Regions from separate parts of the Nonomuraea sp. B12E4 genome, predicted to be linked through region 2. Evidence: riboswitches for the same ligand, from Rfam matches in the RefSeq annotation. Region 2 holds a riboswitch; the other holds the start of a gene.
What was found. Region 2 has a riboswitch for cyclic di-AMP ahead of ABGB18_RS16940 (C40 family peptidase). Riboswitches for the same ligand answer to the same signal wherever they lie in the genome.
Positions count from the first base shown of each region.

Region 1: linked by a shared signal. The riboswitch ahead of ABGB18_RS34100 (hypothetical protein) and the one ahead of ABGB18_RS16940 (C40 family peptidase) in region 2 are both predicted to bind cyclic di-AMP.

Region 1 is NZ_JBDPME010000020.1:44,925-48,993, forward strand. It holds gene ABGB18_RS34090 (rod shape-determining protein) at 1-929, opposite strand, end outside; gene ABGB18_RS34095 (DUF5302 domain-containing protein) at 1,190-1,390, shown strand; cyclic di-AMP (ydaO/yuaA leader) riboswitch at 1,552-1,685, shown strand; gene ABGB18_RS34100 (hypothetical protein) at 1,852-2,379, shown strand; gene ABGB18_RS34105 (alpha/beta hydrolase) at 2,432-3,283, shown strand; gene ABGB18_RS34110 (DUF4032 domain-containing protein) at 3,291-4,069, opposite strand, start outside.
Region 2 is NZ_JBDPME010000006.1:232,569-236,637, forward strand. It holds gene serA (phosphoglycerate dehydrogenase) at 1-1,455, shown strand, start outside; gene ABGB18_RS16940 (C40 family peptidase) at 2,014-2,616, opposite strand; cyclic di-AMP (ydaO/yuaA leader) riboswitch at 2,619-2,758, opposite strand; gene ABGB18_RS16945 (3-isopropylmalate dehydrogenase) at 2,857-3,903, shown strand.

The sequences.
Region 1 (4,069 bases), on a different contig from region 2:
GCGACCGCCTCAAGGGGGCGTTCGGCCCGCCGTACCGGCATGCTCAGCGCCGTACGCAGCCGCCGGCCCAGCCCTCGCAGCAACGAGCCGCCCCCGATCAGCATCGCCCCCTGCTCGCTGAGGTCGGCGGCCAGCTCGGCGGGGCAGCGCTCCACCGTCTCGACCGCCGCCCACGCGATGGACTCGACCTGCTGCCCGCCCGCCTCGCGGATCCCCTGCGCGGGCAGGGCCACCCAGCGCCGCTCGCCGGTGTCCGGATCGTGCCCCTTGACCACGACCTCCTCGTACGGCGGCTGCCCGGCGCCACGCTTGGCCGCGTCCGCCTCGCCCTCGTCGAGCACCAGCCCGTACTGGCTCTCCACCCACCGGGCGATGGCCCTGTCGACGCCCCGGCCGCCGCCGAGGACGGTGCTGGTCGCCACCACGTCCCCGCGCGAGACCACGGCGATCCTGGTGGTTTCGCAGCCGATGTCGATCACCATGCTGCCCACGCAGTCCCTGACCGGCAGGCCCGCGCCGAGCGCCGCCGCCAGCGCGTGCGGGAACAGCAGGATCCCCCTGGCGTCCGCCTCGAACGCCAGATCGCGCAGCGCCATCTGCGCGATCGGGGTGGAGTCGTCGGGCATCGCCATGACGATGCGCGGCCTGGAGAACGGATGCCGGTGCACCTTGCGCAGGAAATGCTTGACCATGCGCCGGCTCATCTCGCCGTCGGCCGGCAGGCCGCCGTTGATCGGCCAGTACGTCTCGGCGTCGTCGGCGTCGTCGGCGCCGTCGGCCGCCTCCGTGCCGAATGCGATGACCTTGCCGGAGTTGTTGTCGCGCCGGACGGCCGAAGGCTCGTCCAGCACGATCCCTTTGCGCTTGACGTATATCCGGGTGCTGGCCGTGCCCAGATCCAGGGCCAGGTCACGACCGAGAAGGCTCATTGCGGGACCGGGGGCCGGAGCATCATGCCGGGTCTATTTCCGGAGCTGCTCCAACGCAATACCAGGAACGTAACCGTTCCGCTTTACCTCGCGTGAAGGCCGAGGTCAGCGGGGGTTTGTCGGCCCGCGCGCGGTGCTGTCGCAGGCAGCGGCGAGGCCGCGCGGGCCCGCCACGCCGTGACGTTGGTCCGCGCCGGTTTCGCGTCATTAGCAGCGGCGTGCGAAGCTGTGGGTGTCCCCAACACCACGGAGGTCCTCTCATGGCGGAAACACCGGAGCCGGAAAACGACGAAACTCCCGAGGACGAGATGAAGCGCAAGTTCCGTGAGGCGCTGGAGCGCAAGCGCAACCAGCACGCCGGCTCGGGCGCGGGTGGCAGGGGCGGCGACCCATCGAAGATCCACGGGGCGCACGGTCCAGCTGCGAGTAAAAGATCGTTCAGGCGCAAGAGCGGCGGCTGAGGCCCGGTTTCCATGGGGGTACGGCATGCCGTACCCCCTTTCTCTTTGCCATTTAAGGTAGATCTTCGCCCGATTCATGGTGAAACGTTTGCGTTTGTCCGATTCGATGCTACTGTTTTCGCCATTACCAACTGGTGACCCGGCCCTTACCCAAGAGGGACCACCGGTTGGCGCCGAATCCCGATCAGTCGGGAACCGGGGACCCACCTCCACTGGGGTGAATCCGGCCGCGCCGGTAGGGCATCTCCACGCCCGAGCCCGTCAGCTAACCCGGTAGGCGTGATGGAGAGGACATACCCATGATCGAACCACTGGACAACGTAGTGTCGGCTGCCTTCTGAGCAGCCCCTTTCCCGGATTCTCCAAGCGCTCCACCTGACCCCGCCGGGTGGCCTGAGCGGCCATGCCTGCGCCCCCGGAGAGCGCGACCCCCTGTTTCCTCGTGAAGGGCTCTACTTTTCATGTCTGCTCGCACTGGTCTGCGTTCCCTCGCTCTGATCACCGCCTCCAGTTGCTGCGCGCTGGCACTAGCCGGCACCGCGGCGTACGCCGACTCGGGCGCCGACGAGGAAGTGCTGCTCAAGGGCTCCACCACGGCGTCATACTTCTGGGACGACGCCTCCGGCAGAGCCGGTGACACGGGACTGCCGGCCAGCGGCAAGCCGATGCAGAAGCAGTTGGCCGCCAGCCCGAGCTGGCCGCTCATGACCGAGGGCTACGTCATCTACAAGGGCAAGAAGATGCCCTTCTTCGTGGGCGACCGCGGCCCGGGCGAGCCCTCCAGCAACGGCGTCATGCTGGACCTGGACGCCAAGACCTTCGCCGACCTGACCGGCGGCACGTTCAACCCCGACACCCTGGGCGTCGACGGCAACGGCGGCGAGGGCCACATCGACGTGGACTACGTCATCACCAAGTGGGGCGACGGCCCCGGCAGGAGGGGCCGGCCGGTCCCGTTCTCCACCGGCGCCTGGGCCGACCGCGGCTGACACCGCCCGCGGCATCCTTTACGGGGCCGTTCCAGAATGTCATTCTGGTCCGGTGACCACCCGCGTAGCCGCGAACGGCATCGAAATCGCCTATGAGAGCTTCGGCTCGCCGGCAGGACGCCCGCTGCTCCTCATCATGGGGCTCGGCGCCCAGCTCATCCACTGGGACGAAGGATTCTGCCGGCTCCTGGCGGAGCAGGGACACCACGTCGTGCGCTTCGACAACCGCGACGTGGGCCTGTCCACCCACTTCCACGACAGGGGGGCGCCCGCGCGGGGCGCGCCGTCCGCGTACGTGCTCGACGACCTGGCCGACGACACCGCCGGGCTGATGGACGCCCTCGGCTGGCCCGCCGCGCACGTGGTCGGCGCCTCGATGGGCGGGATGATCGCCCAGACGCTGGCCATCCGGCACCCGGCGCGGGTGCTGACGCTGACCTCGATCATGTCCACGCCCGGCCCCTCGATCGCCCCGCCGACCGAGGCCGCCTCCGCGGTGCTGCGGGCCACCCCGCCCGCCGACCGCGAGTCCGTGCTGGCACAGGCGGTGCGGACCTGGTCGATCATCGGGTCGCCCGGTTACGAGCTGGACCGGGAGAACGTCACCATGAAGGCCGCGCTGGCCTACGACCGGTGCTTCGACCCCCTGGGCACGGCCCGGCAGCTCGCGGCGATCATGGCCTCGGGCGACCGTACCGAGGGGCTGGGCGGGGTGGGCGTGCCCGCATTGGTGCTGCACGGCGAGGACGACCCGCTCATCCCGGTCGCGGGCGGGCGGGCCACGGCGGCCGCCATCCCCGGCGCCCGGCTGGTGACCTATCCGGGCATGGGACACGATCTGCCGGTGCCGTTGTGGCCGCAGATCACGGCCGAGATCACCAAGCTGACCACCGAAGGCGCCTGACCCGGCCCTAACTCGCGGGCCCCTCGGGCAGCGCCGGCTGCCCGTCGGGTGACTCCGGCAGCAGGGCCCGCTCGTCGGGCCGGTGGACCAGCACGTTCTCCACGTAGGACGTGACGGCCGCGGCCAGCCCCACGTCGGCGTCCGCCCTCTCGGACAGGTACCAGCGGTGGTCGAGGATCTCGTGGAAGAGCTGCGCGGGTTCCAGCTTCCCGCGCAGCTCCGGGGGAATGGCCGCCACCGTCGGCTGGAACACCTCCGCCAGCCACCGGTGCGCCACGATGGCCTCCTCCTCGTTCCGCAGCCCCTGGGCCACCCGGAACCCGTCCAGGTCGTTGAGCAGCCGCCGCGCCTGGTTCTCCTCCACGTCGAGCCCGGTCAGCCGGAGCAGCCGCCGCTGGTGGTGCCCGGCGTCGACGACCTTGGGCCGCACGATCAGCCGGCCGGTGCCGACCTTGCGCCGCACCATCATCTCGGCCACGTCGAAGCCCAGCCGGTTGAGCCGCCTGATCCGGTGTTCCACCCGGTGCCAGTCCACCTCCTCGATGATCTCGCTCTGGGTGATCTCGTCCCACAGGCGGTGGTAGCGGGTGACGATGTCCTCGGCGGTGTCCATCGGGTCGATCGACGGGTGCAGCAGGCCGCCGGCCTCCAGGTCGAGCATCTCGCCGAAGATGTTCGTGTGCGCGACGTCGATGTCGCCGAGCCGCTGGCCCTCGCTGATCATCGGATGCATCTCGCCGGTCTCGGCGTCCACCAGGTACGCGGCGAAGGCCCCGGCGTCCCGGC
Region 2 (4,069 bases):
GCGCTGATCGTGCGCTCCGCCACGCAGGTCGACGCCGAGGCCATCGCCGCCGCGCCCAAGCTGCGCGTCGTGGCCCGGGCCGGTGTCGGCCTCGACAACGTTGACGTCGAGGCGGCCACCAAGGCCGGTGTCATGGTCGTCAACGCTCCGACCTCCAACATCACCAGTGCCGCCGAACAGACCATCGCGCTCATCCTGGCCAGCGCGCGCAACACGGCCCAGGCCCACGCCGCGCTGAAGAACGGGGAGTGGAAGCGCTCCAAGTACACCGGTGTCGAGCTCGACGAGAAGGTCGTCGGCATCCTCGGCCTGGGCAAGATCGGCCAGCTCGTGGCGCAGCGGCTGCAGCCCTTCGGCGTCGAGCTGATCGCCTACGACCCCTACCTGCCGCCGGCGCGCGCCGCGCAGATGGGCGTCAAGCTGCTCAGCCTCGACGAGGTGCTCAAGCAGGCCGACTTCATCACCGTGCACCTGCCCAAGTCCAAGGAGACGATCGGGCTCATCGGCGACCGGGAGCTGCACGCGGTCAAGCCGTCCGTACGCATCATCAACGTCGCGCGCGGCGGCATCGTGGACGAGGGCGCGCTCTACTCGGCGATCAAGGAGGGACGCGTCGCGGGAGCGGGCCTCGACGTGTTCGCCAAGGAGCCGTGCACCGACAGCCCGCTGTTCGAGCTGGACCAGGTCGTCGCCACGCCGCACCTGGGCGCCTCCACGCACGAGGCCCAGGAGAAGGCCGGCACCCAGGTCGCGCGCAGCGTGAAGCTGGCGCTCGCGGGCGAGTTCGTGCCGGACGCCGTCAACGTCCAGGGCGGCGTGGTCGCCGAGGACGTCAAGCCGGGCCTGCCGCTGGCGGAGAAGCTGGGCCGGGTGTTCACCGCGCTGGCCGGCGAGGTCGCCACCAAGCTCGACGTCGAAGTGCGCGGCGAGATCGCCTCCCAGGACGTGCGGGTGATCGAGCTGGCCGCGCTCAAGGGCGTGTTCACCGACGTGATCGAGGAGCAGGTCACCTACGTCAACGCGCCGCTGCTGGCCAAGGACCGCGGCATCGCCGTGGAGCTGGTGACCAGCTCCGAGAGCCCCGACTGGCGCAACGTCGTGACCGTGCGCGGCGTGCTCGCCGACGGACGTCAGGTCTCGGTCTCGGGCACGCTCTCCGGCCCGCGGCAGATCACGAAGATCGTCGAGGTCAACGGCTACGAGATGGAGATCGAGCCGACGGCTCACCTGTGCTTCTTCACCTACACCGACCGGCCCGGCATCGTCGGCGTGGTCGGCCGCCTGCTCGGTGAGCACAGCATCAACATCGCCTCCATGCAGGTGGCCCGGGACGTCAAGGGCGGCAAGGCGCTCATCGCGCTGACCGTCGACTCGGCGATCCCGGCCGACGTGGCCGACCAGATCGTGGCCGAGATCGGCGCCGAGAGCGGCCGCTCGGTGGACCTGGAGGACTGAGCGACCCTGCTCCACAAAGGGGGCCGCCACCCGGATCACACCGGGGGCGGCCCCCTTGTTTGTCTCACGATACGAGATGCTAGGACATCCAACGAGACGCTCGGGGTACTGTGGTGGGGATATGCGCCAGGTTCTCGTACTCATTACCTGCCGCGGCGGGGCCTGTTAGGGCAGGTCGACGACCCGCCGCGGGGTGTGGCGATGCGTCGGCCGGTAAGCCCCTTTTCGTCCGGTCCGCGACCCGGACCACGAGGTCAGGCCCGATCGGATTCGCGATCGGGATCCGAGTCCCCATTGGCACGCTCGCGAAATGAGATGAGTCACATGTACGAGATGTATGCCGCCAACCGCGCCGAAGAGCACGAGGACCAGGCCGCCGAGGCCCTGCAGATCGCGCTGGACCGTCGGGACAACGGCGGCGCGCCCCAGAACTCCAGCCGGTAGAACCGGCCGACCGCTTCATCCCCGGCAGGGCCTTGTCGTCTGCGAGGCCGTGACCGGGCGGCCCCGCGGCGGCCCCGCGGTGGTGCCGCGGTGGTGCCGCGGGGCCGCGTCCGCTCACAGGGTGGCGGTGAGCATGGCAGGCGGTGGGTCGTTGTGTTGCTTCGTGGAGAGCCGTACGCCCTTGGGGTCGGGCCGGACGGCGCCCACGAACGCCTCCCTGCGCCAGTCAGAGAGCGGCTCCTCCTTGACCACGTCACCGGTGTGCGGCGCGTTCACCATGTAACCGGGTCTGGAGACCATCCCGACGTGCCCCAGTCCGTGGAAGAAGACCAGGTCACCGGGCTTGAGATGGTTCCAGGAGATCTTCCTGGAGAACGCGTTGTACTGCTCCGCCGCGGTTCGCGGCAGCTCGATCCCGGCGTGCGCGTACGCCTTGAGCGTGAGTCCGGAGCAGTCGTACCCGCTGTCGCTGGTTCCGCCCCAGACGTAGGGGATGCCGCGCTTGCGCATGGCGAAGTTGAGGGCGATCTTCCAGGCCGGCTTGGGCTGGCTCTTCTGCTGGACGTGCTTGACCTGGGGGCCGGTCAGCGTGATCGCGCCGGAGTCGGCGGCCTGGGGGCGGACGACGTCGGGGCTGTGGGAGGTGGCGGCCTGGGCGGGAGAGGCCAGGGCGAGCCCGGCGGCGGTGGCCGCAAGGCAGGTGGTGATGCGAGGCATGGTCTGTCCTTCCACGTGGCCTACCGGGTTAGCTGACGGGCTCGGGCCTGGAAGTGGCCCTACGGCGGCTGCCGACTCGCCCCAGGGGAGATTTGGGTCCCCGGCTCCACACAGCGGTGTGCGGATTAGGCTGGACGAACTCTAACGAAACGGTCAAAGCGTTGTAAACCACCTAAAATCGGACGTCCGAGAAATGAGATGGTGTGTTCGTCAGTCGAGACGAGCCGGTAAGGTACCGCCATGGAGTCGCGTAACATCCGCTTGGCCGTCATCCCCGGGGATGGCATCGGCACCGAGGTCGTGGCCGAAGGGCTCAAGGTCCTGGAGGCCGTCGGCACGAAGTTCGAGCCCACGCACTATGACCTGGGCGCCGCGCGCTATCACCGCACCGGTGAGACGCTGCCCGACGCGGTGCTCGAGGAGTTGCGCGGCTATGACGCGATCCTGCTCGGTGCCGTGGGCGACCCCAGCGTGCCGCCGGGCGTGCTCGAGCGCGAGCTCCTGCTCCGCATCCGGTTCGAGTTCGACCACTACGTCAACCTGCGGCCGGTCAAGCTGTTCCCCGGTGTGACGACGCCGCTGGCCGGCAAGTCGCCCGAGGACATCGACATGATCGTCGTCCGCGAGGGCACCGAGGGCCTCTACGCGGGCACCGGCGGCGTCATGCGGCGCGGCACACCCCACGAGATCGCCACCCAGGAGTCGCTCAACACCGCCCACGGCGTCGAGCGCGTGGTGCGTTACGCGTTCGAGAAGGCCAGGTCGCGCCCCCGCAAGAAGCTGACCCTGGTCCACAAGACCAACGTGCTCTCCTACGCCGGCGACCTGTGGCAGCGCACGGTCAACCGGGTGGCGGCGGACTATCCCGAGGTCACCACCGACTACAGCCACATCGACGCGGCCTCGATGTTCTTCGTGAGCCAGCCCGAGCGGTTCGACGTGGTCGTCACCGACAACCTGTTCGGCGACATCATCACCGACCTCGGCGCGGCCATCGCCGGCGGCATCGGCCTGGCGGCCAGCGGCAACATCAACCCCGAGGGCGCCGCGCCCAGCATGTTCGAGCCGGTGCACGGCAGCGCGCCGGACATCGCCGGGCAGGGCAAGGCCGACCCGACCGCGACGATCCTGTCGGTCGCCATGCTCCTCGACCACCTCGGGCTGCACGCCGAGGCGGCCAGGGTCGAGCAGGCCGTCGCCGACGACCTCGTGGACCGGCTGGCCGGCGGGGCGAGCCGCACCACCAGTGAGATCGGCGACGAGATCACCGCGCGAGTATCCGGCTAGGACCGCCTAGTCCCCACGAGCGCCTGGCGGTTCCCACGAGGACCTCCAGGCGCTTTTTCGTGTGCGGACCGGCGAACCACCCCATCAGCCGCTTGTCATCCCATATAGCGAGACAATAGGAAGGTACGCACCGCCCTCGGGCAGTGCCCCACTCCCACAGACTTCG